4 regions of the Arthrobacter sp. NPDC055585 genome follow, and region 3 is predicted to be linked to each of the others. Evidence: riboswitches for the same ligand, from Rfam matches in the RefSeq annotation. Region 3 holds a riboswitch; each other region holds the start of a gene.

Region 1 (7,255 bases), on a different contig from region 3:
GCCGTCCGGAAGGGGTATACCGTCCGTGCGCTGGCCCGCAGTCCGCTCAAGGCAGCTCAAGTACTGCCGCCGGAGGCCGAAGTGGTGGAAGGTGACGTCACCCGGCCCGCGACCCTCGCCAAAGCGGTCGACGGCGTGGATGCCATTATCTTCACGCACGGCGCCAACGGCGGAGAAGACCCGCAGGCGGTGGATTACGACGGCGTGCGGAACGTCCTGCTGGCACTGCACGGACGCCGTGTCCGGGTGGTGCTGATGACGGCCATCGGCCTGACCAACAGGACGGCCTTCGGCACCCTGGTGGACTGGAAACGGCGGTCCGAACGCCTGCTCCGCGCCAGCGGACTGCCGTACACCATCATCCGGCCCGGCTGGTTCGACTACAACGAGCCCGGCCAGGACCGGGAAGTAGCGCTGCAGGGAGACCGGCGGCGAACCGGCACCCCGGCTGACGGCGGCATCGCCCGCACCCAGATTGCGCAGGTACTGGTGCAGGCCCTTTCCTCGGATGAAGCCCTGGGCAAGACCCTTGAACTTATCGCCGGGGACGGAGAGCCGGTCACCGATTTCGAAGCCTTCTTCGAACCGCTGCAGGCTGACCCGCCGGGCACCCTGGACGGAGTGCAGGACGATCTGAACATGCCGTTGGAGGAAGAGCCGGAAAACATCCGGGAAGAACTGGCTGCGATCGGCAGCCGCTAGGGCCTAGCCTCGCTGATCAGCGGGGAGGGAGCGGTGTAGTTTCCAAGCTGCGAGCATCTGGTCCCTGGTGCCGCCGGGATGTGTAGCGTGCCAGTCCCGCGCGAAGCGGTTCAGCTCGAACTGCGGGCCGATCGGCCGGGCGGCAGCCGCTCGTGTGGCGTGCCAGTGATCCAATGCAGCAGCCAGTGTAGCCGTCCCGTCATTGGCGGCGAAGAACTCACGCATGGGCGCATCAAAGCGGAAACCCGGCCCGAGGGCGTTGACGAAGAACTCCCGCAGCACCTGGCTACAGGGGTGCCCGGCCGGAACCACCGTGTGGATAGTCAGCGGAGGAACAAGCCGCTGTTGGCAGCTTCGGGGCTTCGCAGCAGGGGCCGGAAGCGGCCCGCCTGCCAGGAACGCGGCAATCCGTTCGGCCAGCAGTTCCTTGGAACCTCCGGCCGGGATCTGCTGCGCGCGGGCAAACGCCTGCAGCTCCTCCTTCAGCCAGTACCAGCGGCGGAATTCGCCTGCACCGAGGGAGGAAGAGAGGGCAGGGCGTTCCGGAAGGGTCACGGTCCCATCTTCTCGGATCCGCCAGGTAATCGGTGCTCCCGCGCCGCGGACGGACCCTCCGTTTGAATTGGCACGGGACCGTGGCTGCATTCGTCCGGCACGGCGTAACAAAACGGATTGTGACGCAGTGCCGCGTTACGTACCGACGCATAGGGCCGCACAGGGAAATGTTCTGGCCCTCACGGGGTGCAGCCGGTTTAGATAGTGCCGTAACCATCCAGAGCGGCTGAGAGACCTGGCTCCGTGACGCCGCAGCAACCCCCTTCCGCGGGCTAACCCCGCCGAAGAAGGGTGCTACCGCCAGGACCGATGGAGAAGCACCTGCTCTAATCCGGTCCGCTGCACCCGTGCCTTGCTGCACGGGCGCAGACCGGGGACCGCTGCGTGCCCCTCTTCCCGGGTTTAGACCTCAGGAGGACAGCATGATCAGAATTGAAAACGTCTCCACCGTCTTTGGAGGCGGTGAATCCGCCTTTATGGCCGTGGACAGCGTCAGCCTCGAAATACCCAAGGGCAGCATCCAGGGCATCATCGGGTTCTCCGGCGCCGGGAAGTCCACCCTGCTGCGCAACATCAACCTGCTTGAACGGCCCACCTCCGGACGGGTCCTGGTGGACGGAACGGACCTGACCGGCCTGGCGGACGCAGAACTGCGCGCCGCGCGGCATGAGATCGGAATGATCTTCCAGCACTTCAACCTGCTGAACAACCGCACTGCTGCGCAGAACGTTGAACTCTCGCTGAAGTTCGCCGGCGTGAAGAGTGCTTCCGAACGCCGCACCCGCGCACTGGAGGCGCTCGCCGTCGTCGACCTCTCGGAGAAGGCCGGCACCTACCCGGCCAAACTCTCCGGCGGGCAGAAGCAGCGGGTGGCCATCGCCCGCGCCCTGGCCACCCGGCCCAAGGTGCTGCTGTGCGACGAGCCGACCTCCGCCGTCGACCCCCGGACCACCGCCTCGGTGCTGCAGTACCTCAGCGACGTCAACGCACGGTTCGGCATCACGATTGTGGTGGTCACCCATGAAATGAACGTCATCAAGGCCATCGCTGACAACGTGGCTGTCATGGAGGAAGGCCGGGTGGTTGAACAGTTCGCGCTCGCAGAGCTGAACCGGCCAGGCTTCACGCCGGCCACCGCCATTGGCCGGTACCTGATCTCGGATGAAATCACCCTGGATCGTGCGGACCGCCGGGAAGGAGCCCGCGTTGCTTGAGCGCATTGCCGAAGTCTGGCCGGAACTGCTTGCCGCCCTGGGCCAGACCGGCACCATGCTGCTGGTCGCCATTCCGCTGGCGGTGCTGATCGGCACCCCGCTGGGCGTCCTGCTCTACACTCTGGGACCGGACGGGCTGGGTCACAAACCCCGGCTGCACCGGGTACTGGACTCACTGGTGAACCTGGTGCGGTCCTTCCCCTTCCTGATCCTGCTGATCGCGATCATCCCGTTCACCCGGTTTGTGGTGGGAACCACCATCGGCACCGCAGCTGTGATCGTGCCGCTGACCATCAACGCGATTCCGTACTTCGCCCGGTTCGTGGAGCAGAACATCACCGCTCTGGGCGGGGGCGTGGTGGAAGCGGCCCGCTCCATGGGAGCTACCCGCGGGCAGATTGTGCGCGACGTCCTGCTGGTCGAGGCGCGTCCGGCGCTCATCAGTTCCGTCACCATCATGACCGTCAGCTTCATCTCCTACTCCGCGATGGCGGGACTGGTGGGCGGTGGCGGAATCGGCGACTTCGCCATCCGGTACGGCTACTACCGCTACGAAACCGGGCTGATGCTCACCGCGATTGTGCTGATGGTCCTGCTGGTGCAGGCCGTGCAGCTGGGCGGTTCCTGGCTCTCCCGCCGCGCTGACAAGCGCCTCTGACTTCTATCGAAAGCTTTGCCATGACTATTCCCAGTACCCGCTTTGTAGGTCCGCGTCCGCGCTTGCTGCTGAACGCCTTCCTGATGAACACCACCAGCCACATCCGCGGTGGCCAGTGGCGCCACCCCGACGCCGAACAGCATCGCTTCAACGAACTGTCCTTCTGGACGGACCTGGCCCGCCAGCTGGAAGACGCGAAGTTCGACGCGCTGTTCTTCGCCGACGTCGTTGGACTGTACGGCAACCACGACGGCGGGTGGGCCTCCCACGTGCGCCGCGGTCTGCAGGTGCCCGCCAACGATCCGCTGCTGCTGCTCGCCGCGCTCTCCGGTGCCACCCGTGAGATTGGGCTGGCCGCGACGTCGTCCGTGGTGCAGAGCCATCCCTTCCAGTTCGCCCGGCAGATGTCCACGCTGGACCACCTCTCCGGCGGCCGGGCCGGCTGGAACATCGTCACCTCCGTGCTGGAGAACGCGCACCGCAACTTCGACGGCGACGGCCTCACCGGGCACGACCGCCGGTATGACTGGGCGGATGAATACACCGACGCCGTCTACAAGCTCTGGGAAGGATCCTGGGACGACGGCGCGCTGGTCCAGGACAAGGCCAGCGGCCTGCACACGGACCCGGACAAGGTCCACAAGATCCATCACCGCGGCGAATGGTACTCGATCGACGGACCGCACCTGAGTTCACCCTCTCCGCAGCGCACTCCGGTGCTCTTCCAGGCCGGCAGCTCCGGCCGCGGGCAGCAGTTCGCCGCAGCCAACGCCGAAGCCACGTTCATTTTTGCGCCCAACCCCGCCCATGCCGCGAAGGTAGCCGCCGGGGTCCGGGCACGCGCCGTCGATGCCGGGCGGCTGCCCGGGGACATCAAGGTGTTCACCGGCCTGTCCTTTGTGGTGGGCGGTACCGAAGCCGAGGCGCAGCGTAAAAAAGCTGAGCTGGACGAGTACCTGGACCTCGATGCCGTGATCGCGCACATTGGCGGCGGCCTGGGGGTCGACCTCGGCGGATTGGACCTGGACACCCCACTGGGCGAGGTGCAGACCGAAGGCGGCCGCGGCGTGCTGCAGGCGATCATCGACTCCACCCCGGGCGGGAACCCCACCCTGGCCGACGTCGCCCGGTACCGCACTGAAGCGCAGCAGATCACCGGAACCCCGGAGCAAATCGCCGATGAGCTTGAGCGCTGGCAGGATGCCGGAGTGGACGGCGTCAACATCATCAACGGCATCCTGCCCGGTTCCTACACGGACTTCATCGACGGGGTACTGCCGGAACTGCGCCGCCGCGGTCTGGCCCAGAGCGAATACGCCCCCGGCACGCTGCGCGAAAAGCTCTTCGGAGCCGGCCCGCTGCTCAACGACCGGCACCGGGCCGCACAGTTCCGCGGCGCCTTCACAAACACCCTTGCACCCTCAGGAGCCACCCGATGACCGCCAGCCTGCTCACCCGCTACGGCCACAATCCCGCCCCGGAAGCGGCCCGCTGGTTCGCCGTCGCCGACGAGGTAGCCGCCATCCTCGGCGCCGATGCACTCGAACGCGATGCCGCGAACAAACCGCCGTTCACGGAAGTCGAAATCCTGCGCCGGTCCGGGCTGCTGCCGCTGACCATTCCTGCCCGCTTCGGCGGCGCCGGAATCGACTGGAGCACCGTCTTCGAAATCGTGCAGCGGGTGGCCCGGGCGGATAACTCGATCGGCCAGCTGCTGGGTTATCACTACATTTTCCAGTCCTTCCCCTACATCGACCTGGATGAGGCACGCGGGCAGGAACTGGCGGACGAGTGCCTGGCGCAGCAGTGGCTCTGGTCCTCCACCGGAACGCCGCAGGGACCGCAGGCCGCTGCCGTCCGCACCGGCGGCGGATACCTCGTGACCGGCAAAAAGCCGTTCTCCACCGGCAGCCGGGTGGCGGAGAGGGTCTACGGCCGGGCAGTGCTCGACGGCGGTGACCGGCTGGCGCTGATCATCGACACGGCTTCCGAGGGCGTTGTCCGCCACGACGACTGGGACGTCCTGGGTTCCCGACTCACCGCCACCAACACCATCGAGTTCCGGGACGTGTTTGTTCCGGACACGGCAGTAATCACCAATCTGGGAGCGCACGACGGCGAACGCAGCCCGCACCAGGTGCTCACCACCCCGGCCTTCCAGCTGCTCTTCGCCCACGCCTACCTCGCCGCCGCGGAAGGAGCCGTGCTGGCCGCCCGGGACTACACCCTGGGCAGTGCCCGGCCGTGGTTCCACGCGGACGTGGCAGCGGCGTCGGACGATCCGTTTATCCAGAACCACTACGGGTCCTTCGCCGCCAGGCTCCAGGCACTGGCCGCCGTCGTTGACCAGGCCACCACCGCCCTGCAGTGGGCGTTCGACGCCGGCAAGTCACTCACCGCCGCTGACCGGGCCGGGGTGGCAGAGCAAATCGCCGCGGCGAAGATCACCGCTCACGAAGTGTCCCTGGATGTCACCGCACGGATCTTCGACGTGACCGGCGCCCGCGCCGCCGGGTCCAAGTACGGGTTCGACAGGTACTGGCGGGACGTCCGCACCCACACCCTGCACGACCCCGTTGCCTACAAATACAACGAACTTGGCCGGTTCTTCCTCAACGGAACCGAACCGGTTCCCTCCGCCTACCGCTAACTCACTCCACTCTTCAAAGGACTCCCATGGAACGCAGGAACTTCCTCAAACTCGCCCTCGCCGGCGCCGGCGCAGCCTCCCTGACCGCGGCCACCGGCTGCGGCCTGGCTGGCGGCGCAGCAGCCAGCGGCGACAAGACCATCAAGATCATCGCCACCGAATCCGCTCCGTACCAGGAGCCCACCAAGATCGCCGCCGAGCTGCTCAAGGCAAAGGGCTGGACGCTGGAAGCCACCTACGTCACGGACATCATCCAGCCGAACCTGGCGGTCTCCAACGGCGAATTCGATGCCAACTACTTCCAGCACGGTGCCTACCTGCAGCAGTTCAACGTGGACCAGAAGCTGGAAGTGCAGCCGCTGTTCTACGTCTACGGATCACCGGCCGGCATCTGGTCCCAGCGCTGGGATTCGCTGCAGGACCTGCCCGACGGCGCGCGGATCGCCCTGCCGGTGGACCCGGCCAACAACGGACGCGGGCTGGTACTGCTGCGCGATGCCGGGCTGCTGGAGCTCAAGGACGGCGTGGGCGTCATCCACACCTCCCAGGAGAGCATCACAGCGAATCCGAAGAACTTCGAGTTCGTGGAAGTGGACCAGCAGTCCCTGTCCAAGACGCTGCCGGACGTGGATGCCGGGGTGCTGTTCGTGCGGCTGGCCGCGGAGATTGGGCTGTCCCCGGATGACGCGCTGGCCTTCGAGAAGGAAGCGGACCAGATTCCGTTCCGCTGCATCGTGGCCGGAACAGCTGAGTTCGCCGAGACGGAGAAGGCGCGTGTGCTTCAGGAGGCTTACCAGTCACCCGAGGTCCGCGAGTGGTTCGCGAACTACATGGACGGTGTGCTGCCTACCCCGTGGGACGCAGATCCGCTGGAGGAACTCGACTCCTGGTGGCAGGCCTAAAGCTTGCCGAAGCGGGCCCGGATAAAGCCCATATACAGGCCGTAGAAGATCAGTCCCACGCCGACGGCGCCCAGCGCCAGCCAGCCCAGAGGCGCCTCATGCAGGGCGCGCAGGGCGCCGTCGAGCCCGGTGGATTTCTCCGGATCAGCGGTCACCGCGGCTGCGATCACCAGGCCGCCCAGGATCAGCAGGGACAGGCCCTTGGCCACAAAACCGGCAATCCCGGTGACAGTTGCAACCCGCTGCCAGGTGCGGCCGGGAACCGGGCCAAGGTCGTTGCGGAACTTGCGGGTGGCGCCCTTGTAGATGAAGTAGATGCCGATGCCGGCGATCACGGCACCGGTCAGGCCCACCACCAGCTGGCCCGCGGGCTGGCTGAGCACCCGGCCGGTCCAGGTGACCTGGCTCTGCTCGCTGTCGCTGGACCCACCCAGGGCGAACACGCCGAACGAGATGCCGATGGCGCCGTAAACCACAGCCGAGCCGGCGTCAGTGGCGCGCTTCTTCCAGACCTCTGCCTTGCTCTCACCTGAATCCAGGAACACCCGGGTGGCCTGGAACAGCGCCAGCGCCA
Region 2 (7,255 bases), on a different contig from region 3:
TGAGCGGCGGTTCCACGGCGATGACGCTGGAGATAACAGCTGACTCCGACGCCGCCCGCAGTGCGAGCACGGCGCCGGAAGAAGTTCCTAGGAGGTCTGCCGTTCCGCCGGCGGTTTCCACGACGGCCAGCAGATCGTCCACTTCGGATTCGGGGGTGTATTCCTCCCCGTCTCCGCTCTCGCCCTTGCCCCGGCGGTCGTATGTATAGACGGTGTGCCCCTCCGCCAGCAATTCGGCAACCCCGGCCATGGAGGACGTAGTCCGGTCCATCATGATCGGGTCCACCACCACCAGGGGCGGTCCCTCGCCCTGCCGCTGCCATGCAATCGGCGTTCCGTCAGCGGAAAGCACACGTCCTGAGGCACTGGCTGCTGGATCCATGGGGGTCTCCTTGGCGGGAGGGTGGGAGCCGAAGATGACGGGCCGTCCCTCCAAGGTAGAAGGGCCGCCCCCGGGGGTCAATAAGCATGCCGTCCCGGAGCTGCCTTAGAGTTCCGCGGCGACGGCCCGCAGCACCTCGGTGACGTCGGCCTTGCCCTGGCCGTAGTCGAACAGCGTGGTGGGGACGTTCGGGGTGCTGGCTGCGCTCACGCGTGTGGTGCGGGCATCGATTGGTTCGAAGGACAGGACAATGACGGCGCCGAAGGACTTCCAGTTCCCACCGGCCACGATTTCCGCCCGTTCCCGCCAGATGGCGGTGAGTGTCATGCGCGGAAGTCCGGCCAGGGCACGCTCCACGGCGGGCGGGAGGGCAGCCATCGGTGCCTGGACCACCAGTTCGCCGTGTGCCCGGGCACGCTTGGAACTGACGGTGAGCTGAATGGTATTGGACGGTCCGTCGGCAGTCATGGATCGAGGATAGCCGAGGGGCCTCTATCCCTTTACTGCCGGTGCCAGCCGGTACCGTGCACCGCGGTGCTCTGCGGGAAGCTTGTCTCCGGCACCGAAGAGCTTGTTCCGCAGAGTGCCGGGGGCGTACTCCGTGGGGTACGCGCCGCGCTTCTGCAGCTCCGGAACCACGAACTCCACCACGTCTTCGAAGGTGCCCGGTGTGACGGCATACGCGAGGTTAAAGCCGTCGACGTCGGTCTCCTCCACCCAGCGGATCAGTTCCTCGGCAACCTCCTCGCCGGAGCCCACCAGCCGCGGGCCCAGCCCGCCGATCCCGGCGCTCTCGGCGATGTCGCGCACCGTCCAGGGCTCGCCGTCGTCCTTCACTTTCTGGAAGTTCGCCGCAGCGGACTGGATGGCGTTGGACTTCACCGAGCCGAGCGGCTCATCGAGGTTGTAGGTGGAGAGGTCCACGCCCATCCAGCCGGACATCAGCGCCAGCGCGCCTTCGTCGCTGATGTAGCTCTGGTAATCCAGGTGCTTGGCTTCGGCTTCCTCGGTAGTGGCGGCGGTGATGATGGTCAGCAGCGTGTAGATCCGGATCGAGTGCCGGTCCCGTCCTGCTGCTTCGGCGGCGTCGCGGATCTTCGTGACGGTCGCCTTGAGCTTCTCCACCGTGGACGCTCCGACGAAGACTGCTTCAGCGTTCTCTGCCGCGAAAGCGATGCCGCGCGGCGACGCACCGGCCTGGTAGATCACCGGTGTGCGCTGCGGCGAGGGCTCCGAAATGTGGATGCCGGGGACCTTGAAGTACTTGCCCTCATGGTTGATGTCATGGACCTTGGCCGGGTCGGTGAACACGCCGGTCTCCCGGTCGCGGACCACGGCATCGTCTTCCCAGGAGCCCTCGAGCAGCTTGTAGACAACTTCGAGGTATTCATCGGCGTGGTTGTAGCGCTCGTCGTGCTCCAGCTGGTCTTCCTGGCCCATGTTCCGGGCGGCGGAGGGCAGGTAGCCGGTCACTACGTTCCAGCCGACCCGCCCTCCGGTGAGATGGTCCAGGGTGGAGAGCCGGCGGGCGAACGGGTACGGGTGCTCGTAGGCGGTTCCGGCCGTGACGCCGAAGCCGAGGTGTTCAGTGACCAGCGCCATGGCGGAGACCAGCAGCAGCGGATCGTTTACCGGGACCTGGGTGCCCTGCCGCAGGGTCGCTTCGTTGGAGGATCCGTACACGTCGTACGTGCCGAGGACGTCGGCAATGAAGATCCCGTCGAACAGGCCGCGTTCGCAGGTCTGGGCCAGATGGGTCCAGTAGCTGAGCTTGGTGTAGTCCGCGGAACGGTCTTCGGGGTGGCGCCAGAGGCCGGGCGACTGATGGCCCACGCAGTTCATGTCGAAGGCGTTGAAGCGGATGTGGCGGGCGGGCGTGGTGGCCATGAGGGTCCTTTACGGAAGGACGCACCGCAGAGGGAGCGCCGTACTTGCCGCGGGCGGTGCTGCCGGCGACCGGATCGTCATCTGGGGCACCCCGCTACGGGAGAGGGTTGCCGCCCAACCAGCCAGAGCTTCGCGTTGGGACTCATGATCCTGCGGGTTCAGTATGCGCCCGTTCCCCCGGTGGCACGCAAGCCCCGCCTGTCACGCGGCGTAACGGCCGCCGTCGTACTTCTCCCCTCCCAAAAACCATCGAGAGGCCAGTTACGGCTCCTTTGGGCGCTCAAAAGAGCCGTAACTGGCCTCTCGATGGGGACACCGGCGGGAAGGGGACTGGATTCGAAATGTTACGCGGGGACTTGCCGGGATCGGACTTCAGGGCGTTTAGTTGGTGCTTGACCATCCCGAGCGGCTGAGAGACCTGGATCAGTGAAGCCGCAGCAACCCTGGTCGGAGTGCTTCCTCCTTGAGGCACTGCGATAGCGAGGTGGACGTCGCAGGAGGCCGGTAACGGCCCAGGACGTTTTCCGTAGGGTGCTACTGCCAGGACCGATGGAGTGTTCAATGACTGCTGTACTGTCCTCTGGGTCCCATGCTGTGTCCGCTGCCGCGCCCACCGCACCCGACACCGCCCTGTCCGTGACGTTCGACGGCGTTGGCCGCAGCTTTGGCTCCGGCGCAGACGCCCACGTGGTGCTCCGCGACATCAACTTTGAAGTCCGCCCGGGGGAAGTCCTGGCGATCCTGGGGTCCAGCGGCTGCGGCAAGTCCACGCTGCTGCGCGCCACTGCCGGGCTCGACGCCGCGTCCACCGGCCAGGTTCGAATCGACGGAACCGCTGTGCGCGGCATCGATGACCGCTGCGCCGTCGCCTTCCAGGAACCCCGGTTGCTGCCCTGGCAGACCCTGCAGGCCAACGTTGCGATCGGCCTGCCGAAGGGCACCAGCGCCTCCGAAGGCCAGGCCAAGGTCTCCGAACTGCTCAAGCTCGTGGAACTGGACAGCTTCGCCAAGCACCAGCCGCGCGCCGTTTCCGGCGGCATGGCCCAGCGCGCCTCGCTGGCCCGCGCCCTGGCCCGCAAGCCCGGCGTCCTGCTGCTGGACGAACCGTTCGGCGCCCTGGACGCACTGACCCGCCTGAAGATGCAGGACCTGCTGCTGGACGTGCACCGCGCCGCCCCGGCCACCGTCCTGCTGGTCACTCACGACGTCGATGAAGCCCTCCAGCTCGCCGACCGGATCATCGTGCTCGGCCGCGAACCCGGCAAACCCGGGGCCACCATCACCCAGACCATCACCGTTCCCGGCGCCCGCCCCCGGGACCGAGCCTCAGCCGAACTCGCCCGAATGCGCGGCGAACTCCTGGCAAGCCTCGGCGTCGACCGCCACTAGAGCGCCCACGCCTCCCCTGCCCCCGCGCTCAAAACGGGGCCAAACCGCGGACGCTTTGTGCCCGCACCAGTTGTACCTATCCCTGATTTTTTCTGCTCCACCCGTCTCGAAGGAATCCCCATGAACAGCCGTTCCCGCTTCTCCCGCCGCCCACCCCGTGTCTCCCGCCGCCCGCTCACCGCACTGGCAGCCACCGCCGCCGCCGTCTCCCTGGCCCTGACCGGCTGCGTTGCCGGCGAAGATTCCTCCGGCGCAGCCGCCAACGAAACGGCCGACGGCGGCACCCTGAACATCGACTTCGCCACCTACAACCCGCTCAGCCTGGTGATCAAGGACCAGGGCTGGCTCGAAGCCACCCTCGAAGAGCAGGGCGTTGAGGTCAACTGGGTACAGTCCGCGGGATCCAACAAGGCCAACGAGGCGCTGCGCGCCGGAGCGATCGACGTCGGCTCCACCGCCGGTTCGGCTGCCCTCCTCGCCCGCGCCAACGGTTCCGAAATCAAGACCATCAGCATCTACTCCCAGCCGGAATGGGCCGGACTCCTGGTCTCCCCCGACTCGGACATCACCTCCGTCGAGGACCTCGCAGGGAAGTCCGTCGCCGCGACCAAGGGCACCGACCCTTACTTCTTCCTAGTCCAGGCACTGGAAGAAGCCGGTCTGAGCACCTCCGACGTGACGGTTGAGAACCTGCAGCACGCCGACGGCCGCACCGCCCTGGAGAACGGTGCAGTGGATGCGTGGTCCGGCCTCGATCCGATCATGGCCGGTGCCGAGCACGCCGGCGCGAAGTTCCTCTACCGCAACCTGGACTTCAACACCTACGGCTTCCTCAACGCCACCGAGTCCTTCCTGGAAGAGCAGCCCGAACTGGCCCAGACAGTAGTTGACGCCTACGAAAAGGCCCGCGCCTGGGCCGCCGAAAACCCGGAGGAAACCGCGCAGATCCTCGCCGACGTCGCCGGCCTGGACCTCGAGGTGGCCCGCACCGTCATCCTGGAACGCAGCAACCTCGACGTCGACGCCGCCCCGGGCGATGCGCAGCGCACGGTCCTGGAAAAGGTCGGCCCCGTGTTCGTTGAAACCGGCGACGTCGCCAACCAACAGGCGATCGACGACGCCGTTGCTTCGCTGCTGGATGACACCTTCGTGCAGAAGGCCGACGCCGCAACGGTCAAGGACTCCTAATGAGCAGCAATACCTCCCTGACCGGCAGTTCCGCCGTCCCCGGCGGCATCCAGGGCCCGGGAGCCGCGCTGCCCGCAGCACCGGTGCGGAAGACCGTCTCCGGCGGCGTCCTGTCTCGGACCTGGGCCCGCGTGGCCCTGGGCCTGGTGGTACCGGTTCTGCTGCTGGGCCTCTGGCAGCTGGTCTCCGTCCTCGGGGTTTTCAGCGCCGTGCAGCTGCCCTCCCCGGGCGCGGTCCTGACCTCCGCAGCGGACCTGATTGAGCGCGGCGAGCTGGGCACCCACATCGCCATCTCCACCCAGCGCGTCCTCACCGGTTTCGCGCTCGGCGCCGCACTGGGCCTGGTCCTGGGCGCCCTGCTGGGCCTGTCCCGGCTGGCCGACGTCCTGCTCGGCCCGCTGTTCGGCGCCGTCCGAGCCGTTCCTTCCCTGGCATTGGTGCCGCTGCTGATCCTCTGGATGGGCATCGGCGAGGACTCCAAGGTCACACTGATCACCATCGGCGCGTTTTTCCCGGTCTTCACCACCGTGTCCCTGGCCCTGCGGCACGTGGACAAGAACCTTGTCGAAGCCGCCCGCGCCTTCGGCCTGAACGGACTGAAGCTGCTCACCACGGTGCAGCTGCCCGCCGTCGTACCGGCTGTCTTCTCCGGCCTGCGGCTGGCACTGGCCCAGTCCTGGCTGTTCCTGGTGGCCGCCGAACTGATCGCCTCCTCCATGGGGCTGGGCTTCCTGCTCACCGACTCGCAGAACAACGGCCGCACCGACCGGATGTTCCTGGCGATCGTGCTGCTGGCAGTCATCGGCAAAACGACGGATGCCCTGCTGAGCGTCGCAGAAAAGTGGGCAGTGAAGAAGTGGGCGTAGACACAGCAATCCAGACAGCAGCCGAACCGGAATTCGCCGGCGAGGCAGAGCGCATTGCGTTCTGGGAGGACGCCGCCCGGCGCCTGCAGTGGGAACAGCCGTGGCACACCGCCCACACCTTCACCCCGCCGCAGCGCCTGTCCGGCCCGGAGGTTCCGGAGGCCGACGCCGAGTACAGCGTGCCGGAAATCCAGTGGTTCGCCGGCGGCAAGCTCAACGTCGCAGTGAACTGCGTGGACCGCCACGTGGCCGCCGGGCGCGGGGACAAAGTGGCACTGCACTGCGAGGGCGAACCCGGTGACCGCCGGAGCATCACCTACGCCCAGCTGCAGAAGGAAGTCTCCAAGGCTGCCAACGCCCTGCTGGCCCTCGGGATCGAAAAGGGCGACCGGGTGGTCATCTACCTGCCCGTCATCGCCGAAACCATCATCATCACCCTGGCCTGTGCACGGATCGGCGCCATCCACTCGCTGGTCTTCGGCGGGTTTTCGGCCGAGGCGCTGAAGTTCCGGGTGGAGAACACCCGCGCGAAGCTGCTGGTCACCACGGACGGCCAGTTCCGGCGCGGTGCCGCCGTCCCGGTCAAGGACAACGCGGACGAGGCCGTTTCCGGGGACAACGCGATTGAACATGTTCTGGTCATCCGGCGCACGGGCTCCGAGATCGCTTGGACCGAGGGCCGGGATCTCTGGTGGCACGAGACCGTGGACACCGCCTCCGATGTGCACGAACCGGAGGCATTCGACGCCGAGACGCCGCTGTTCATCATGTACACCTCCGGCACCACGGGAAAGCCCAAGGGCCTGGTGCACACCATGGGCGGCTACCTCACGCAGGCGTCCTGGAGCTACGGGTTCCTGTTCGCCAATCCGGACGAATCCGCCCGGGACACGGACGTCCACTGGTGCACTGCGGACCTGGCCTGGGTCACCGCCCACACCTATGAGATCTACGGGCCGCTCTCCAACGGCGTCACCCAGGTGATCTTCGAGGGCACACCGAACACCCCGCATCCCGGCCGGCACTTCGAAATCATCGAACGCTACCAGGTCACCAGCTACTACACCGCCCCTACCCTGGTCCGCTCCCTCATGGGCTGGTTCCCCGACGGCGTCCCGGACACCTGGGACCTGTCCTCCATCCGGCTGCTGGGCACCGTAGGTGAAGCAGTTAACCCGGAAGCCTGGCGCTGGATGCGGGAGAACATCGGCCGCGGCGAGGTTCCGGTGATCGACACCTGGTGGCAGTCCGAAACCGGTGCCACCATCCTGTCCCCGCGGCAGACGGACACCAGTTTCAAGCCCGGCTGCGCTTCCCGCGCCCTGCCCGGCGTGTCCACCCGGATCGTTGATGAGCACGGCAACGAGGTGCCCCCGAACGTACAGGGCTTCATTGTGGTGGATAAGACCGGTCCGTCCATGGCCCGGACCTGCTGGGGAGATCCGCAGCGCTACCTCTCCTCCTACTGGCGGCAGTACGCGCAGCAGGGCTGGTTCCTCGCCGGGGACGGCGCACGGTATGACGACGACGGCGACACCTGGAT
Region 3 (7,255 bases):
TCTCTCCCGCGACGGGAAGATGACCTACTCGATGCCGGAAACCGCCGAAGAACTGGCCTCCACAGACAGCATCTCGCGTGAAGACGCCGACGCGTTCGCCGTCCGCTCCCACGAAAACGCCCTGGCTGCCATCGCTGCCGGACGCTTCAAGGACGAAATCGTTCCCGTCACTGTCAAGGGCCGCAAGGGCGACACGGTTGTTGACACCGATGAAGGGCCCCGCGAAGGCACCACCCTGGAAGTCCTGTCCAAGCTGCGCCCGGTGGTCAAGCCCGGCGGAATCGTCACCGCAGGCAACGCCAGCTCCCTGAACGACGGCGCCTCGGCGATCATCATCGCCTCCGAGCGCGCCATCAAGGAATACGGGCTGACCGCCCGCGCCCGGATCGTAGACGGCGCCTCCGCCGGTGTCCCGCCGGAAATCATGGGCATCGGCCCGGTCCCGGCCACGCAGAAGGTCCTGCAGCGCAGCAGCATCAGCCTGGACCAGGTTGGCGCCTTCGAGCTCAACGAAGCTTTCGCCACGCAGTCCCTGGCCTGCATCCGCCGCCTCGGCGTCGACGAGGGCATCGTGAACAACGACGGCGGCGCCATCGCGCTCGGCCACCCGCTCGGCTCCTCCGGCTCCCGCATCGCCATCACCCTGCTGGGCCGGATGGAACGTGAAGGCGCCTCGCACGGCATCGCCACGATGTGCGTCGGCGTCGGGCAGGGAACCGCCATGCTGATCGAGGCCGTGTAGTGCAGGACTTCGCGGAAGTCTCCGCGCACTTCACCACGCTTAAGGTCACCATCGGAGAAGACCGCATCTCCGCGGTCCTGAACCGGCCCGAGGTCCGCAACGCCATCGACCAGGCCATGGTCGATGAACTGCACGCCCTGTGCGCAGAACTCGAACACAACCCGAAGATCCTGATCCTCTCCGGCTCCAACGGTATTTTCGCCTCGGGCGCGGACATTGCGCAGCTGCGCGAGCGCCGCCGCGAGGACGCCCTGCGCGGAATCAATTCCACCATCTTCCACCGCATTGCCAAGCTGCCCATGCCGGTTATCGCCGCGCTGGACGGCTTCGCGCTGGGCGGGGGAGCGGAGCTGGCCTTCGCCGCCGATTTCCGGATTGCCACGCCGTCGGTGAAGATCGGCAACCCGGAAACGTCGCTGGGCATCATGGCTGCGGCCGGAGCCACCTGGCGCCTGAAGGAACTCGTCGGAGAACCGCTGGCCAAGGAAATCCTTCTTGCCGGCCGGATCCTGAATGCCGAGGAAGCCCTGGCCGCCCGCCTGGTCGCCGAGGTCCATGAGGCAGCTGACCTGCTCACGGCCGCCAATGCGCTGGCCGACCGGATCGCCAAGCAGGACCCTCTGGCCGTACGCATCACCAAGTCCGTGTTCGCTGCGCCCGCCGAGGCGCACCCCGTGATCGACACCCTCGCCCAGGGCATCCTCTTCGAGTCCGAGGCGAAGTTCGACCGTATGCAGGCTTTCCTGGAAAGGAAGAAAAAGAAATGACAGTTCCCTCCAAGGTTGGTGTCCTCGGCGGCGGCCGCATGGGGGCCGGCATCGCCCACGCCTTCTGCACCGCCGGCGCGTCCGTCGTCGTCGTCGAGCGCGACGATGACGCAGCGAAGGCCGCCTACGAGCGCGTAGCCGGCAACCTCGCCAAGAGCGTTGAGCGCGGCACCACGGAAGAGACCCTCGAAGCGCTGACGGCCCGCCTGAGCGTGTCCACCGACTACGCCGATTTCGCCGGTTCCGGCCTAGTGGTCGAAGCGGTTCCGGAAGACTTCTCCCTCAAGGCCACCGCCCTGACAGCTGTGGAGGAACAGCTCGACGCCGATGCCTGGCTCGCGTCGAACACCTCCTCGCTGTCCGTTTCTGAGCTGGCAGAGAAGCTGCAGCGCCCCGAGCGGTTCTGCGGCCTGCACTTCTTCAACCCGGTTCCGGCTTCCACGCTGATCGAGGTTGTCCTGGGCAAGGAGACCTCAGAGGAGCTTGCGTCCGCCGCCCGGACCTGGGTGGCAGACCTCGGCAAGACACCCGTCGTCGTCAATGACGCCCCGGGCTTCGCCAGCTCCCGCCTGGGTGTGGCGATCGCCCTTGAGGCCATGCGCATGGTCGAAGAGGGAGTGGCCTCTGCCGAAGACATCGACGCCGCCATGGTCCTGGGTTACAAGCACCCCACCGGTCCGCTGAAGACCACGGACATTGTGGGACTGGACGTGCGCCTGGGCATCGCCGAGTACCTTGCCTCCACCCTCGGTCCGCGCTTTGAGCCGCCGCAGATCCTGCGGGACAAGGTGGCCCGCGGTGAACTCGGCCGTAAGTCCGGCAAGGGCTTCTTCGACTGGAGCTAGTTTCCGCAGACGGCAGCCCGCATGCTCCCGGCCCCAAGGCCCGGCTCATGCGGGCTGCTGCGTTAGGAGCCGCTTGGTGTCCCGCCTTGCCGGACCTCCCCAACCGAGGGTTCCGCTGAAATCTTTGGGGAGATAAAGCGCTTATGGAGGTGCGGCCCGCATCTTTTGGGGACATAACGCTGTTTAGGGATGCTGAAAGCAGCATTACCTCCCCGAACGATTTCCGGGGGCGGGGTCTGAGGGACTTTATCTCCCCGAAAATTGACGAGGGCTGATCTTCCAACCGGTCTGCCGCTCAGTACCGGTTGGCACAGTGACTTGCGGGCATCGGCTGCCGGGGCGGACCGGAGCTTGCCGCCCCGGTTGTCCGCGTCCTGTGTCGCAGTAATGCCCCTCAGCAAGGGGCTGCAGCGTCCTGTGTCGCAACAACGTCGCTATGGAGCGTTCACAGCGGCGTTACCGCGGCACAGGATTCGCAGGAGCAGTCCTAAACGACGTTATTGCAGCACAGGATGATCTGACACGGCACCGCGGGTGGACTGCCGCGGTGGGGTCTCAGGCAGACCGCCGGAGACTGTCACCGGGCGGCATCAATACCTGCAAGCCAGCCCGGCGCCCTGCCCCCGTTCGGCGGTGACAGGGCAGCGGCGTCGATATTCGCCGTCTGCAGCAGCCAGGACACCAGCGAGTTCGAGTTCCACATGTCGCCGTCGGCCATTTTGGCGCCCCACACCAGGCGGGGAACCTGGGGAACGCGCGCAAGCAGGGCGTCGGCGTCGGACGCGGCCAGATTGAACACCACCGGCGCTTCCGGAGCGTACGCGAGGTCGGGGATGATCCCGTCGCGCCAGCACCGCACCTCATACCGGAAGAGCCCGAAGCGTCCCAGCAGCCGGAGGCCGACCGGGCCCGTGGCCACCACCCCGGGGCCGCCGGCGCCCCGGCCCCAGGCCGGCGCCATTTCGACGGCGTAGCGACCGTCCGGGGCCAGGATTTCCAAGGCGGAGTGGAACAGCGGCCGGGGGCGCCGCCGCTCCCGCAGGGAACGCCAAAGCTCCCACCACCGGCTGGTGTGGATCACCACGTGCCCGCCGGCGCCCACCGGCAGCCACCACAGCCGGATCTCGGTTGCCTCCACCGATACCTCCTCTGCTGACGCGGCTGCCGGCATGCAGCCGGGACTAAGCCCTGGCGACTGGCTGCTGCAGTTCAGTCACCCAATCTGCCTGATCCTCGGACTCGGACCGCAGGTACACCTCACGGCACGGGCCTGAGAGCGTGAATCCCCGGGCGATGATCTCGGCGTGCACCGCCTGCCAGCTTTCGCCGATGTGCTCCATCGAGCCCAGGTGAACTCCGCACACGGCAACTGGAACAGCGGGCAGCAGGGCTTCCTCGGCGCCGTCAGGAATGGGACCGGAGCTCGCAAAGCCTGCAATGATCCGCATACCGTCCTCTCCCATGTCGTACTGCGCCACCGGAACCCCGGCCGGCGTGCCGGAGGGGGCCAGCAGTGCTGCGACACTGTCGAAGAGCGGCCCGACGACGCCGGGAACCTCGGGCTGCTCGGCCACTACGGCGCTGCATGCGGCGAGCCGCATGGCAGGGAGGGGCTTTTCAATGATTTCGATCTGGGCCATGGCATTTTCCTTTTCAATGAGGTGGAGCCTGCGCTCGACGTCGATGAGCCGTGCCGCCGCTACCCGCGCCTCTTCCGCGACCTCCGCCTTCCGCAGACGAAGCAGGCCGGCGATCCGGCCTGAGTCCATCCCGGAAGCGAGCATCGCCGAAATATCGTCCAGGCCGAAGCCAAGGGAACGCAGGGCCACGATCCGGTGCAGCCGTTGAAGCTGCGACGGATCGTAGGAACGGTAACCGCTGAACTCATCCACGTGGGCGGGCACAAGCAGCCCGGCGGTGTCCCAGTGCCGCAGCATGCGGTGGGTAACCTGGCCGATCTGCGCGAACGCTCCAATGGATAACATGCTCCAGTTCTCCTGCCTTCCACAGTGTCAGAGTCAAGTATCGCTGGCGGAGGCCCTCCAGCGCGCCGGGGCACGGCTCCGCCTAGGCTGGAAGCATGAGGAATCCGGGGAAGCGCAGCGTGGACTGGGACGGCGCCGCTAACGCGAGGGACCTGGGCGGAATACCCGCGGTCAACGGGTACATCCAGCCCGGGCGGATCTACCGGATGGGCCGCTCCGAATGGCTCACGGCCCGCGGCTGGCAGCAGGCGCATGACGCCGGCGTCCGCACCGTCATCGACCTGCGCAACGCGGCGGAGATCGGCCGGCGTGATACCGACCCCGTGCTGACGCCGTCGGCAGTAGACGGCATCCGGTTCGTGAACCTTCCGACCCAGGAACCCGATGACCCGGACTTCACCGCGCTGACCGGCCCGTACATGAGCTCACCGCGCTTCTATCCGGAGAACCTGCGCCGCTGGCCGGAGAAGTTCGCGGCAATCGCCGCCGCCGTCGCGGATGCCCCGCCCGGCGGCGTCGTGCTCCACTGTTCTGCCGGACGCGACCGCACCGGGCTGGTGACGGCGCTGCTGCTCGGCGTGGCCGGTGTGCAGCCGACGGACATCGCCGCCGACTACCGAACCGCCCTGACCGGCATCAACGACTGGCACCGGACCCAGCAGCAGCCGCGGGAACGACCGCTGGACGACGCCGAACTGGCCGCCCGCGCCGATGCAGCGGAGGGGGAACTGCTGGGTTTCCTGCAGGATTTCGACGCCGCGGCCTATTTGCGCCGGGCTGGAATAGGGGAGGAAACGCTCGCCCGGCTCCGGTCCCGGCTGCTCGACCCCGAACCGAGATGACAGAAACTGCTCGATACAGGCTTCATCCGTGCAGTTTCTGCCATCTCGATGGGACGGGGAGCTACGCCGAGCCCTGATCCTGCATAGTCACGTCACGCCGGGGTTCCCGGCCGCGGCAGGGAACCACCCTGTCATTTGTGGCCAAGTAGAAAAAAGAGCTCCGGTTCCGGCCCTCGTAGGCGCCCGGGACCATCAGCGAGGAGTACCGCTGGCACCACTGGGGCTGGCCAGGGCTGGCCGCCAGCGCCTCTGCGACTAGCGGAACGTCGTGGTGCCACATCAGCTGCTGCTCGCCGTCGAGGACCAGGTAGATCAGGTCGAGTTCGGGGTCGGCGTGGACCTCGACGTCGATCCAGTCGTCGAACCTGAGCAGGCGGCCACCATGGATCCAGTGGATCTTGTGGCCGGGGTAGAAAGCGGTGCAGCGCGGGTCACTGGAGGGAATCACAGCGTGTCCTTCGTGGGAGTGTCCTTGCCCGCTCCGGTTGGATGCGGGCCGCTTCGTCATCCGAACCACCCGCCGAACATTGGGGTTGGTGCATGGCCAGTCGGAGCTTTTCCACACCCGGGAAGGTGCGGAGGCCATGTCTCGTGAAGCAGTAGTTACGTTAGCAGGTGCCGGGGACACCGGTACATCCCTCGAGAGGCCAGTTACGGCTCTTTTCGGGCCTGAAAAGAGCCGTAACTGGCCTTTCGACGGGGGAGAGGGGTACGTGGCCAGGAAAACCGGCGCAGCTTCACCGGCGGCCGCGGCAGGGATGGCCGCCACCCGGGTGCAGGTCGACGTCGGCGGTGATGGCGGCCAGGTATCCCTCGCGGTAACCCGTGGCGTTCGGATGCAGGTTGGTCTGGGGATCGCCGAAGATGATCCACGGATCGGCCGACCCCACGCCATGCCCGGCAAACTCGTCCACCACGTCCACGTAGGTGGACCGCCGGTCCGGCAGCTGAGCGGCCAGTACGGCATTCAGCGCATCCGTGCCCGCGTTGAACAGTCCGGCTGCCTCCGCCGTCAGCAGGCCGGGAACGCCGGCGTCGTCGAAGAGGTGCGGATAGCCCACCAACACCAGCTCGGCCCGCGGAGCCAGGGCCCGCAGCTGTTCCAGCGACTGACGCACCTGCGGGGCCAGCGTCGTTTCGGCGTACGCCTGCGCCGCGGCCAGGGCGGGCCCGCAGGTGGCAGGAAGCGCCGCTCCGGCACAGGCCGCGACAACCTCCGTGAAACGGACGTCGTTGCCGCCGATGGTCAGGGTCACCAGATCGGTATTCCGGTCGATGCTGCCGGCGGCCTGCAGTGCTGCGATTTGCTCCGGCAGGTCCACCGGCCCGGCGGGAGCAGACGGCGGAGTGCTGGCAGCGGTAGCACCGCCGCAACTCACATTGGCATCCAGCTCAACCTTCCGGAGTGCATCCAACAGGGCCGGATACCCTTCTGCGGTCCGGCCGCAGGCATCCAGGAAAGCTCCGCCGCCGACGCCGGCCGCATACGAATCCCCGAGCGCCACGTAGTCGACAGTCCTCTTGTGCCCGCGGTCCCATCCTTTGTTGGGTCCATGGTGTCCGCGGTCCCGGTCTGCACCGGACCCGGCCGCGGTCCAGCCCGGCGGAGCCTCAGCAGCCGCACCGGCCGCAGGCAGCACCAGGGATCCTCCCGTGAGCAGGATTCCCGCGGACAGCAGTGCCGCTGCCCGCCCCCACTTGCGCAACCGGAACATGTCCTTGCCTTCCGCCGTCGTTGTCCGCAGTGCAGTGCTGCGTAACGGAACACGGTAACGGCCGGGCTTCGACGGCGGAACATGAACGCTGCCAGGCGCTGCCCGCAGGCGAAATGTTAGGACAGCTCAGGTCCGGGTGATGTGCCGCACGGCACTCTCATGTAGGCTGGATTCATTACCGACCGTCCGGTCAGTTATCGGCCTGCGCCGCAGCTGCGGCCAGCGGAACCGGCCCGGACTGGCAAACGAACGTCCAGTATCGAAAGGGTCCGTCAAAGATGACCTCAACCGCCATAGACGTGCAAGTCGTCCCCAGTTTCGTCCAGGACGAATGGTGGACCCCGGAGAACACCTCCGCC
Region 4 (7,255 bases), on a different contig from region 3:
GGGGTAATGCCCGCATTGAGAAGCGCAGCGTACGCCCGGGCCACTTCCGGCCGCACTCCCGTACGGCCTGTGGCCAGGGTGGAGAGCCGGTTGAGCATCAGGGCGCGGATCACCTCGCGGTCCACTTCCTGTCCGGACGACGCCGCGTGGCTGCGCACCAGCGAGCGCTGCAGTATGGCCCGCTGACTGGGGGGAATCTGTTTTATTGCCAAGGCCCCAAATCCGGTGGAGACGCCGTAGTGGGGCTTGGAGTCAGCGGCCAGCGATTCGATGACGGCGCGGGAAGCCTGCATCGCTGCGATGGATTCGGGAGTCAGAGCCACCTTGGCCCCGGAGCGTGCCACGGCGAGGACCGCTTGCGGATCCAGCGGTCCTGTACCGACCTCGACGGGCAGGGCCGTATCCGGGGTGAAACCCTGAGGAGAAAGAACCAAGACCGTTATCCTGTCTGTTCGCCGGCCGTGCTGATCTGCCAGAGCACTATGAAATGCCACACAGTGGTATTGGCATTTCAACCAGTGAAATGCACCGGGCGGTTATTCGCAAGTGGCGCCGCCGCGGCCCGGGAACCGGATCAGGCACAATAGGCACATGCGCCCTGCTTCCGCCGCCTCCGTCCTCGATGCCGGAACCCGGCGCAGGCTGATCGTCGAAATCCTGATCGTGCTGGGGCTGTCCCTGGGGCAGTCAGGCGTGTACGCCGTCGTCCGCCTCATTGACAAGATGACGCAGGGGCCCCTGCAGGGCCAGACCACCACCCTCAACCCGGTCCTTGATGACAGTCCCGTCTTTGACCTCGTCTACCAGCTGCTGGGCATCTTCTTCTCCCTTGTCCCGGTGGCGCTGGTGCTCTTCCTGCTCACAGAGCCGGGCCGTTCAGCGTTCCGCCGCATCGGATTTACGTTCTCCCGGCCGGTACTGGACTTCGGGCTCGGTTTCGCCCTGGCGGCCGTGATCGGCGCGGGCACGCTAGGCGTCTACGCCGCGGGCCGCGCGATGGGCATTACCACTGCCATTGTCCCCGCCGCGCTGGACACCTACTGGTGGACCCTTCCGGTGCTGGTGCTTTCGGCGATGCGGCACGCTGTCCTGGAAGAGGTCATTGTGGTGGGCTACCTCTTCACCCGGCTGCGCGCGCTCGGCTGGTCCGTGCCGGCCATGATCCTCACCAGCGCCCTCATCCGGGCCAGCTACCACCTGTACCAGGGGATCGGCCCCGGAATTGGCAATTTCCTGATGGGGCTGCTGTTCGGCTACGCCTACTACAAGACGAAGCGTGTGATGCCGCTGGTTATCGCCCACGCCGTCGTGGACATCGCCGGGTTCGTGGGGTTTGCCCTGTTCGGATCCGCCATTGGAATTGGAGACTGACGCCTCGATGGCACTGCTGACACCCTGGGGCGAAGCCCTGGACCCGGAGAACGTGCTGCCCGAATACCCACGGCCGCAGCTGGTCCGCGGGAACTGGTTGAACCTCAACGGATACTGGGACTACGCCATCACTTCCGCGCGCCAGACCGATCCGCCGCAGTCCTGGGACGGCCGGATCCTGGTGCCGTTCTCGCCCGAGGCGCCGCTCTCCGGCGTCGGGCGCCAGCTGCAGCCCGACCAAGCGCTCTGGTACCGGCGCACCTTCACTGTTCCTGACGGGCCGGACGGGCGCGTGCTGCTGCACTTTGGGGCGGTGGACCAGTCCTGCACCGTGACGGTCAACGGGCAGCCGGCAGGGACGCACGACGGCGGCTACCTCCCCTTTACCCTGGACATCACCGCGCTGCTCGACGCCGGTTCCGCCGAGCAGGAGCTTCTGGTGCGGGTGCTCGATGCCACCGACACCAACGGGGCGTCCCGCGGCAAGCAGAAGCTGGAACGCGGCGGCATCTGGTACACGGCACAGTCCGGAATCTGGCAGACCGTCTGGCTTGAACGCGTGCCTCAAACCTGGATCCGGGACGTGGTGCTGACGCCGCTGGAGACACTCGACGGCGTCGAAATCACCGTGCTCGCCGGCGGTGCGCTGTCCAGCGGCTCCGCCGGCGCAGCAGAAGCGGTGGTCTTCGCCGACGGCGCTGAGGTGGCTTCAGCCCCGTTAGTTCCCGGCGTGCCGTTCCGGTTGGGCCTGCCGGAGCCGCGGCTGTGGAGCCCGGAGGATCCGTTCCTGTATGACGTCCGGGTGCGGCTCGGAGCTGACGAAGTCCAGACGTATTTTGGTCTGCGCACCTTTGGAGCCGGGACCGATTCCTCCGGCCATCAGCGGCTGCTGCTCAACGGCAAGCCGTACCTGCACCTCGGCCTGCTGGACCAGGGCTACTGGCCGGACGGGCTGTACACGCCGCCGTCGGACGAGGCATTGGTGTTCGACATCCAGACTGCCAAGGACCTCGGCTTCACCATGCTGCGCAAGCACATCAAGATCGAGCCGCTGCGCTGGTACCACCATTGCGACCGGCTGGGCATGCTGGTGTGGCAGGACCTGGTCAACGGCGGAATGGGGGAGGGCCGGGCACCTGAGCCCGTACCGCTGCCGGGCCGTGGCAGCCGCAGCGACCGTCGGTACGCCAAATTCGGCCGCAGCGACGCCGCCGGACGGGACGCCTTCCGGCGGGAGATGCGGGAAACCGCCGACCTGCTGCGCAGCGTCCCCAGCATCGCGCTCTGGGTGCCGTTCAACGAGGGTTGGGGCCAGTTCGACGCTGCGGACATCGCCCCCGAGCTCCGGAAGCTTGACCCCACGCGCCTCATCGACCATGCCAGCGGCTGGCACGACCAGGGCGCCGGTGATGCCAAGAGCCTGCACGTCTATGCGGTGCCGTTCCGGATCCGCCGGCGCTGGCAGCGCGACCCGAGGGCGATCGTGCTCTCCGAGTACGGCGGCTTCAGCCTTCCCCTGGACGGGTATACCTGGAACAGCAAGGTCTTTGGCTACGGCAAGACCCTGCACACCCGGGCCGAGCTGGAGCGGGCGTACACCTCGCTGCACCGCACCCAGATTGAGCCGGCGCTGCGGGAAGGCCTTGCCGCCACCGTCTACACCCAGCTCACCGACGTCGAGGATGAGGTCAACGGCCTGCTCACCTACGATCGGAAGGTGCTCAAGGTTGATCCGGAGGCTGTCCGCGCGCTGAACGCTGACCTTGTCCGTGCCTTCCGCGGGGACCGCTCCGCTTTGTAAGATCGCTCCACTTTGTGAAATCGCTCCGCCGCGCCGCGGAGCGATCTGCACAAAGCGGAGCGAACTCAGCTTCGGCGAGAACGCGGCCGGCCCGGGAGCGGCAGGCCAGCCCGCAGGAGCCGCTGCACCAGGGACTCCGGATGCGATGCGGGTCTCGAGATGTCGGCCCAGGACCAGCGGACAAAGCCCACGCCCGTGGCCCGGATGGCATCCTCGCGGCGTTTCTCCTTCATCAGGATGTCCCATTGCGGTGGAACCGCGGGGTTGCCCCGGCCGTACTTCAAGGCGCCGTCGAACTCTCCAACCAGGCTCTGCTCCGGCCAGAAGAAGTCGGCGCGGAAACGTCCTGCTGCAGTAACGAATTCATGTTGCAGGTCAGGCGCAGGGAATCCCTGCCTGAACATGACCGCCCGGGAGTAGGATTCGCCGGCCGACTCGGAACGCGCATCGGCAAAGCCAATCACGCGCACGGCACGGTTCAGCCTGCTCTTGTTCGGAAGGTTTTCCGCCAGCCGCAGCAGATGTTCTTTGCTGTAGCAGGGCAGCCCACGGGCCGGAGCGCTCCGCAGCACCTTGTCCAAAGCAGGAACCGCTGCCTCGAAGTCCAGGTACGCGGCTATGTCCAGGGCGGTCTGGGTACGTGACGTCATGCTCACGCCGGAGACCGCGTCGAGGGGTTCAAGCAGGTTCCTGACCGTCCACCGGATCCCTGCACGACGTCGGCCGTGGGAGGGGGCTTCGGCCAGGAGGAGCACCTCGGATGGAAGTTGAAGAAGGGGCATTCCCCACATGACGGCTGCAGATTCCTGCACAGGGATCCGGCGTTCCTGACCCTGGGCAACTGCTGCGCGGACCCGGACGCGTTCGCGTTCCCACGGCGCCAGTCCGTGCCAGGTTTCAGCATCGACATAGACCCCGGTGCGCAACCGCACGATGCTGCCCCTCCGGCAACTTTCGGCAAGGAGGTATCGGCCGGCCCCATAGGCATCGGCATCGGCAGTGAAAATCAACTCGGGTTCCATGCCCCAATAGTTGGAGACGCAGCGGCTAGGTCGTGGGGAGGGACCCCAATATGTGGAAAAGCTCCGGCTTGGGAGAAATCGTCCCCGGCGTACCGGAGCGATTTCCCAAACCGGAGCGAATCCGGAAACTAGATCTCGACGAGACCCTTCTCAGTGGCAAAGGTGACGGACATGATGCCGGGGGTGCCCTTGGGGGAGACCCAGGTGACGTCCACGGACTCCAGGGGCCTCTCAACCGGCATACCCAGCCACTCGGTCACCCGTGCGGCAGACCCGGCAATGGTGAGCGACTGCAGCGAGACAGTGCCTTCGAAGGCACGCGAGGGGTGGAGGTCGGCCTTGTCTTCATCCCAGCGCAGCATGTAGGGAACCTGCGGGTCCGCGATCAGGCCGTTGATGCCGATCTGACGCCAGGTGAGTTCCTGCCCGTCGGGGAACTTGCGGTTGCCGGGAACGGAGGCGCGGCCAAGGCGTTCTTCAAAGGGAGCCAGGTCCTCAACGGCAACACACCAGCCCATCCAGCCGCCTCCGGCTTCGGAGCGTGCACGGACGGCCTGCCCAAAGGGAGCCTTGTCCGATGCGGGATGATTCAGTACTTCAACAACCTCAACATACTGGTGGTTGGCCAGCGGGAGGATCATGTTGCGGGTACCAAAACGGGGGTGGACTCCGCCCTTGACGAAGTCGGTTCCCAGGGCAGCAGCAATGCGTTCCGTGGTGGCCAGCAGGCCGTCGGATTCGCAGGCGTAAGAGACGTGATCCAGGCGCATGCGAACATCTTGGCACGTTGTGACCTGTGTCTCGACTAAGGCAAGCCTAAGGAGCGTAATGAGCAACTTTCACGCTGCGTCATATGGGTTGCGCAACAGCGGGAGCGTTGGTTCTATAGGTACAGGTCATGAGTGCCAGCAGATAGCCCCGGCTTGCTGGCCGGCAACCCTCCAACCGCGGTGGGGTGCCCCGGGTGAAGACCTGGCCGTACGCAAACAGGCGTACCGGCAAGCGCGGGCCACACGTGTCGCTCCGGAGTATCCCGGACCCGACCCTGTGGGGCCCCTGGTCATAAAGGGAGCACAATGTCTGCCAACTGGTCCTTCGAAACCCGCCAGATCCATGCAGGTCAGGAGCCCGACGCCGTAACCGGTGCCCGCGCCCTGCCCATCTACCAAACCTCGTCCTTCGTCTTCCCCAGCGCCGAAGCGGCAGCGAACCGGTTTGCGCTGGCCGAACTGGAGCCGATCTACACCCGAATCGGCAACCCCACCCAGGAAGCCGTCGAGAACCGGATCGCCTCCCTGGAAGGCGGCCTTGGAGCCCTGCTACTCGCCTCCGGCCAGGCCGCCGAGACCTACGCCATCCTCAACCTCGCCCAGGCTGGGGACCACATTGTGGCCAGCCCCAGCCTCTACGGCGGAACCTACAACCTCTTCAAGCACACGCTGAAGAAGTTCGGAATCGACGTCAGCTTCGTCGCGGACCCGGACAACCTGGACCAGTGGCGGGAAGCAGTCCGCCCCAACACCAAGGCCTTCTTCGGCGAAGTGGTGTCCAACCCCCGCCAGGACGTCCTGGACATCGAGGGGATCTCCGCCGTCGCCCATGAGGCCGGGATCCCGCTGATCGTGGACAACACCCTGTCCACGCCGTACCTGATCCGGCCCATCGAATGGGGCGCTGACATTGTGGTGCATTCAGCCACCAAGTACCTGGGCGGGCACGGCACCGTGATTGCCGGCGTGATCGTGGACTCGGGCAACTTCGACTTCGGCGCCGACCCGGAGAAGTTCCCGGGCTTCAACACCCCGGATGAGAGCTACAACGGGCTGGTCTACGCCCGCGACCTGGGCGCCAACGGCGTCCTCGGCGCGAACCTGGCCTACATCCTCAAGGCGCGGGTTCAGCTGCTCCGCGACCTGGGCTCTGCGCTCTCCCCGTTCAATGCCTTCCTCCTGGCCCAGGGACTGGAGACCCTGAGCCTGCGCGTGGAGCGGCACGTTGAAAACGCCGTCGCCGTGGCGCGCTGGCTGGAAGCGCACGACGACGTCATTTCCGTTGCGTATGCAGGGCTGGAGTCGAGCCCCTGGTACGAACGGGGACGCAAGTACGGCCCACGCGGTACCGGAGCGATCGTGTCCTTCGAAATCGAGGGCGGAGTCGAGGCCGGCAAGCGCTTTGTGGACGGCCTGGAGCTGCACTCCCACGTGGCGAACGTGGGCGACGTGCGCTCACTGGTGATCCATCCGGCGTCGACGACGCACAGCCAGCTCGGTGCGGAAGCACAGGCAGCGGCCGGCGTCAGCCCGGGACTGGTCCGCCTGTCCGTGGGCCTGGAGCACATCGATGACATCATCGCGGACCTCGACGCCGGTTTCCGCGCCGCCAAGGGAGCATGAAGCACAGCGTGACAACGTATCCTCCTGCACCGCAGCACCCTGTCCGAGTACTGGACGGGGTGCTGCAGTATGCCTCGATCGGTGACCTGGCCCTGGAGACCGGCGGCGTCCTTCCGGACGTGGTGCTGGGCTACGAAACGTGGGGTGTGCTGAACGACGACGCGTCCAACGCCGTCCTCATTCCGCACGCCCTGACCGGCAGCACCCACGTGGCCCAGGGCTGCACGGACGAACCCGGCTGGTGGGATCCCCTGGTGGGTCCGGGCCGGACCATCGACACCAACAGGTTCTTTGTTGTCTCAATCAATATGGTCGGCGGCTGCTACGGTTCCACCGGTCCGGCATCGGCGGACCCGGACGGGCTGCCCTGGGGATCCCGGTTCCCGTTTGTCACCATCCGGGACTCCGTGCACGCCGAGGCCCGGCTGGCAGACCAGCTGGGCATCCGCCGCTGGCACACCGTGCTGGGCGGCTCCCTCGGCGGCGCCCGGGCACTGGAGTGGGCCGTCACTGAACCCGAACGGGTGGCCCGGTGCGCGGTCATCGCGGCGACGGCGGCAAGTACGGGCGAGCAGATCGCCTTCGCCCAGGCTCAGGTCGCTGCCATCCGGCTGGATCCGGATTACAACGGCGGGGACTACTACAACGGACGCGCCCCGCTGGCCGGG

The links. A riboswitch is a leader RNA that binds a small molecule or an ion and turns the genes downstream of it on or off. The one in region 3 is predicted to bind S-adenosylmethionine.
Region 1: another riboswitch for S-adenosylmethionine. It lies ahead of ACWGQ2_RS11055 (methionine ABC transporter ATP-binding protein); the one in region 3 lies ahead of ACWGQ2_RS05550 (hypothetical protein).
Region 2: another riboswitch for S-adenosylmethionine. It lies ahead of ACWGQ2_RS11025 (LLM class flavin-dependent oxidoreductase); the one in region 3 lies ahead of ACWGQ2_RS05550 (hypothetical protein).
Region 4: another riboswitch for S-adenosylmethionine. It lies ahead of ACWGQ2_RS00140 (bifunctional o-acetylhomoserine/o-acetylserine sulfhydrylase); the one in region 3 lies ahead of ACWGQ2_RS05550 (hypothetical protein).

The regions. Positions count from the first base shown of each region.
Region 1 covers NZ_JBSHIT010000005.1:261,995-269,249, forward strand. Annotated here, with positions in the region: gene ACWGQ2_RS11045 (SDR family oxidoreductase) at 1-702, shown strand, start outside; gene ACWGQ2_RS11050 (DUF6434 domain-containing protein) at 706-1,257, opposite strand; SAM riboswitch class I at 1,468-1,573, shown strand; gene ACWGQ2_RS11055 (methionine ABC transporter ATP-binding protein) at 1,680-2,471, shown strand; gene ACWGQ2_RS11060 (methionine ABC transporter permease) at 2,464-3,129, shown strand; gene ACWGQ2_RS11065 (LLM class flavin-dependent oxidoreductase) at 3,150-4,568, shown strand; gene ACWGQ2_RS11070 (acyl-CoA dehydrogenase family protein) at 4,565-5,779, shown strand; gene ACWGQ2_RS11075 (MetQ/NlpA family ABC transporter substrate-binding protein) at 5,806-6,681, shown strand; gene ACWGQ2_RS11080 (DUF1206 domain-containing protein) at 6,678-7,255, opposite strand, start outside.
Region 2 covers NZ_JBSHIT010000005.1:253,787-261,041, reverse strand. Annotated here, with positions in the region: gene ACWGQ2_RS11035 (alpha/beta fold hydrolase) at 1-382, opposite strand, end outside; gene ACWGQ2_RS11030 (hypothetical protein) at 488-850, opposite strand; gene ACWGQ2_RS11025 (LLM class flavin-dependent oxidoreductase) at 875-2,269, opposite strand; SAM riboswitch class IV at 2,305-2,419, opposite strand; gene ACWGQ2_RS11020 (ABC transporter ATP-binding protein) at 2,831-3,658, shown strand; gene ACWGQ2_RS11015 (aliphatic sulfonate ABC transporter substrate-binding protein) at 3,779-4,846, shown strand; gene ACWGQ2_RS11010 (ABC transporter permease) at 4,846-5,712, shown strand; gene acs (acetate--CoA ligase) at 5,703-7,255, shown strand, end outside.
Region 3 covers NZ_JBSHIT010000002.1:370,334-377,588, reverse strand. Annotated here, with positions in the region: gene ACWGQ2_RS05580 (thiolase family protein) at 1-742, shown strand, start outside; gene ACWGQ2_RS05575 (enoyl-CoA hydratase/isomerase family protein) at 742-1,509, shown strand; gene ACWGQ2_RS05570 (3-hydroxyacyl-CoA dehydrogenase family protein) at 1,506-2,354, shown strand; gene ACWGQ2_RS05565 (hypothetical protein) at 2,932-3,492, opposite strand; gene ACWGQ2_RS05560 (MerR family transcriptional regulator) at 3,536-4,339, opposite strand; gene ACWGQ2_RS05555 (tyrosine-protein phosphatase) at 4,435-5,181, shown strand; gene ACWGQ2_RS05550 (hypothetical protein) at 5,243-5,629, opposite strand; SAM riboswitch class IV at 5,645-5,778, opposite strand; gene ACWGQ2_RS05545 (SGNH/GDSL hydrolase family protein) at 5,919-6,896, opposite strand; gene paaZ (phenylacetic acid degradation bifunctional protein PaaZ) at 7,175-7,255, shown strand, end outside.
Region 4 covers NZ_JBSHIT010000001.1:27,028-34,282, reverse strand. Annotated here, with positions in the region: gene hutH (histidine ammonia-lyase) at 1-434, opposite strand, end outside; gene ACWGQ2_RS00160 (CPBP family intramembrane glutamic endopeptidase) at 592-1,371, shown strand; gene ACWGQ2_RS00155 (glycoside hydrolase family 2 protein) at 1,355-3,172, shown strand; gene ACWGQ2_RS00150 (hypothetical protein) at 3,238-4,194, opposite strand; gene ACWGQ2_RS00145 (VOC family protein) at 4,323-4,964, opposite strand; SAM riboswitch class IV at 5,089-5,205, shown strand; gene ACWGQ2_RS00140 (bifunctional o-acetylhomoserine/o-acetylserine sulfhydrylase) at 5,271-6,587, shown strand; gene metX (homoserine O-acetyltransferase MetX) at 6,584-7,255, shown strand, end outside.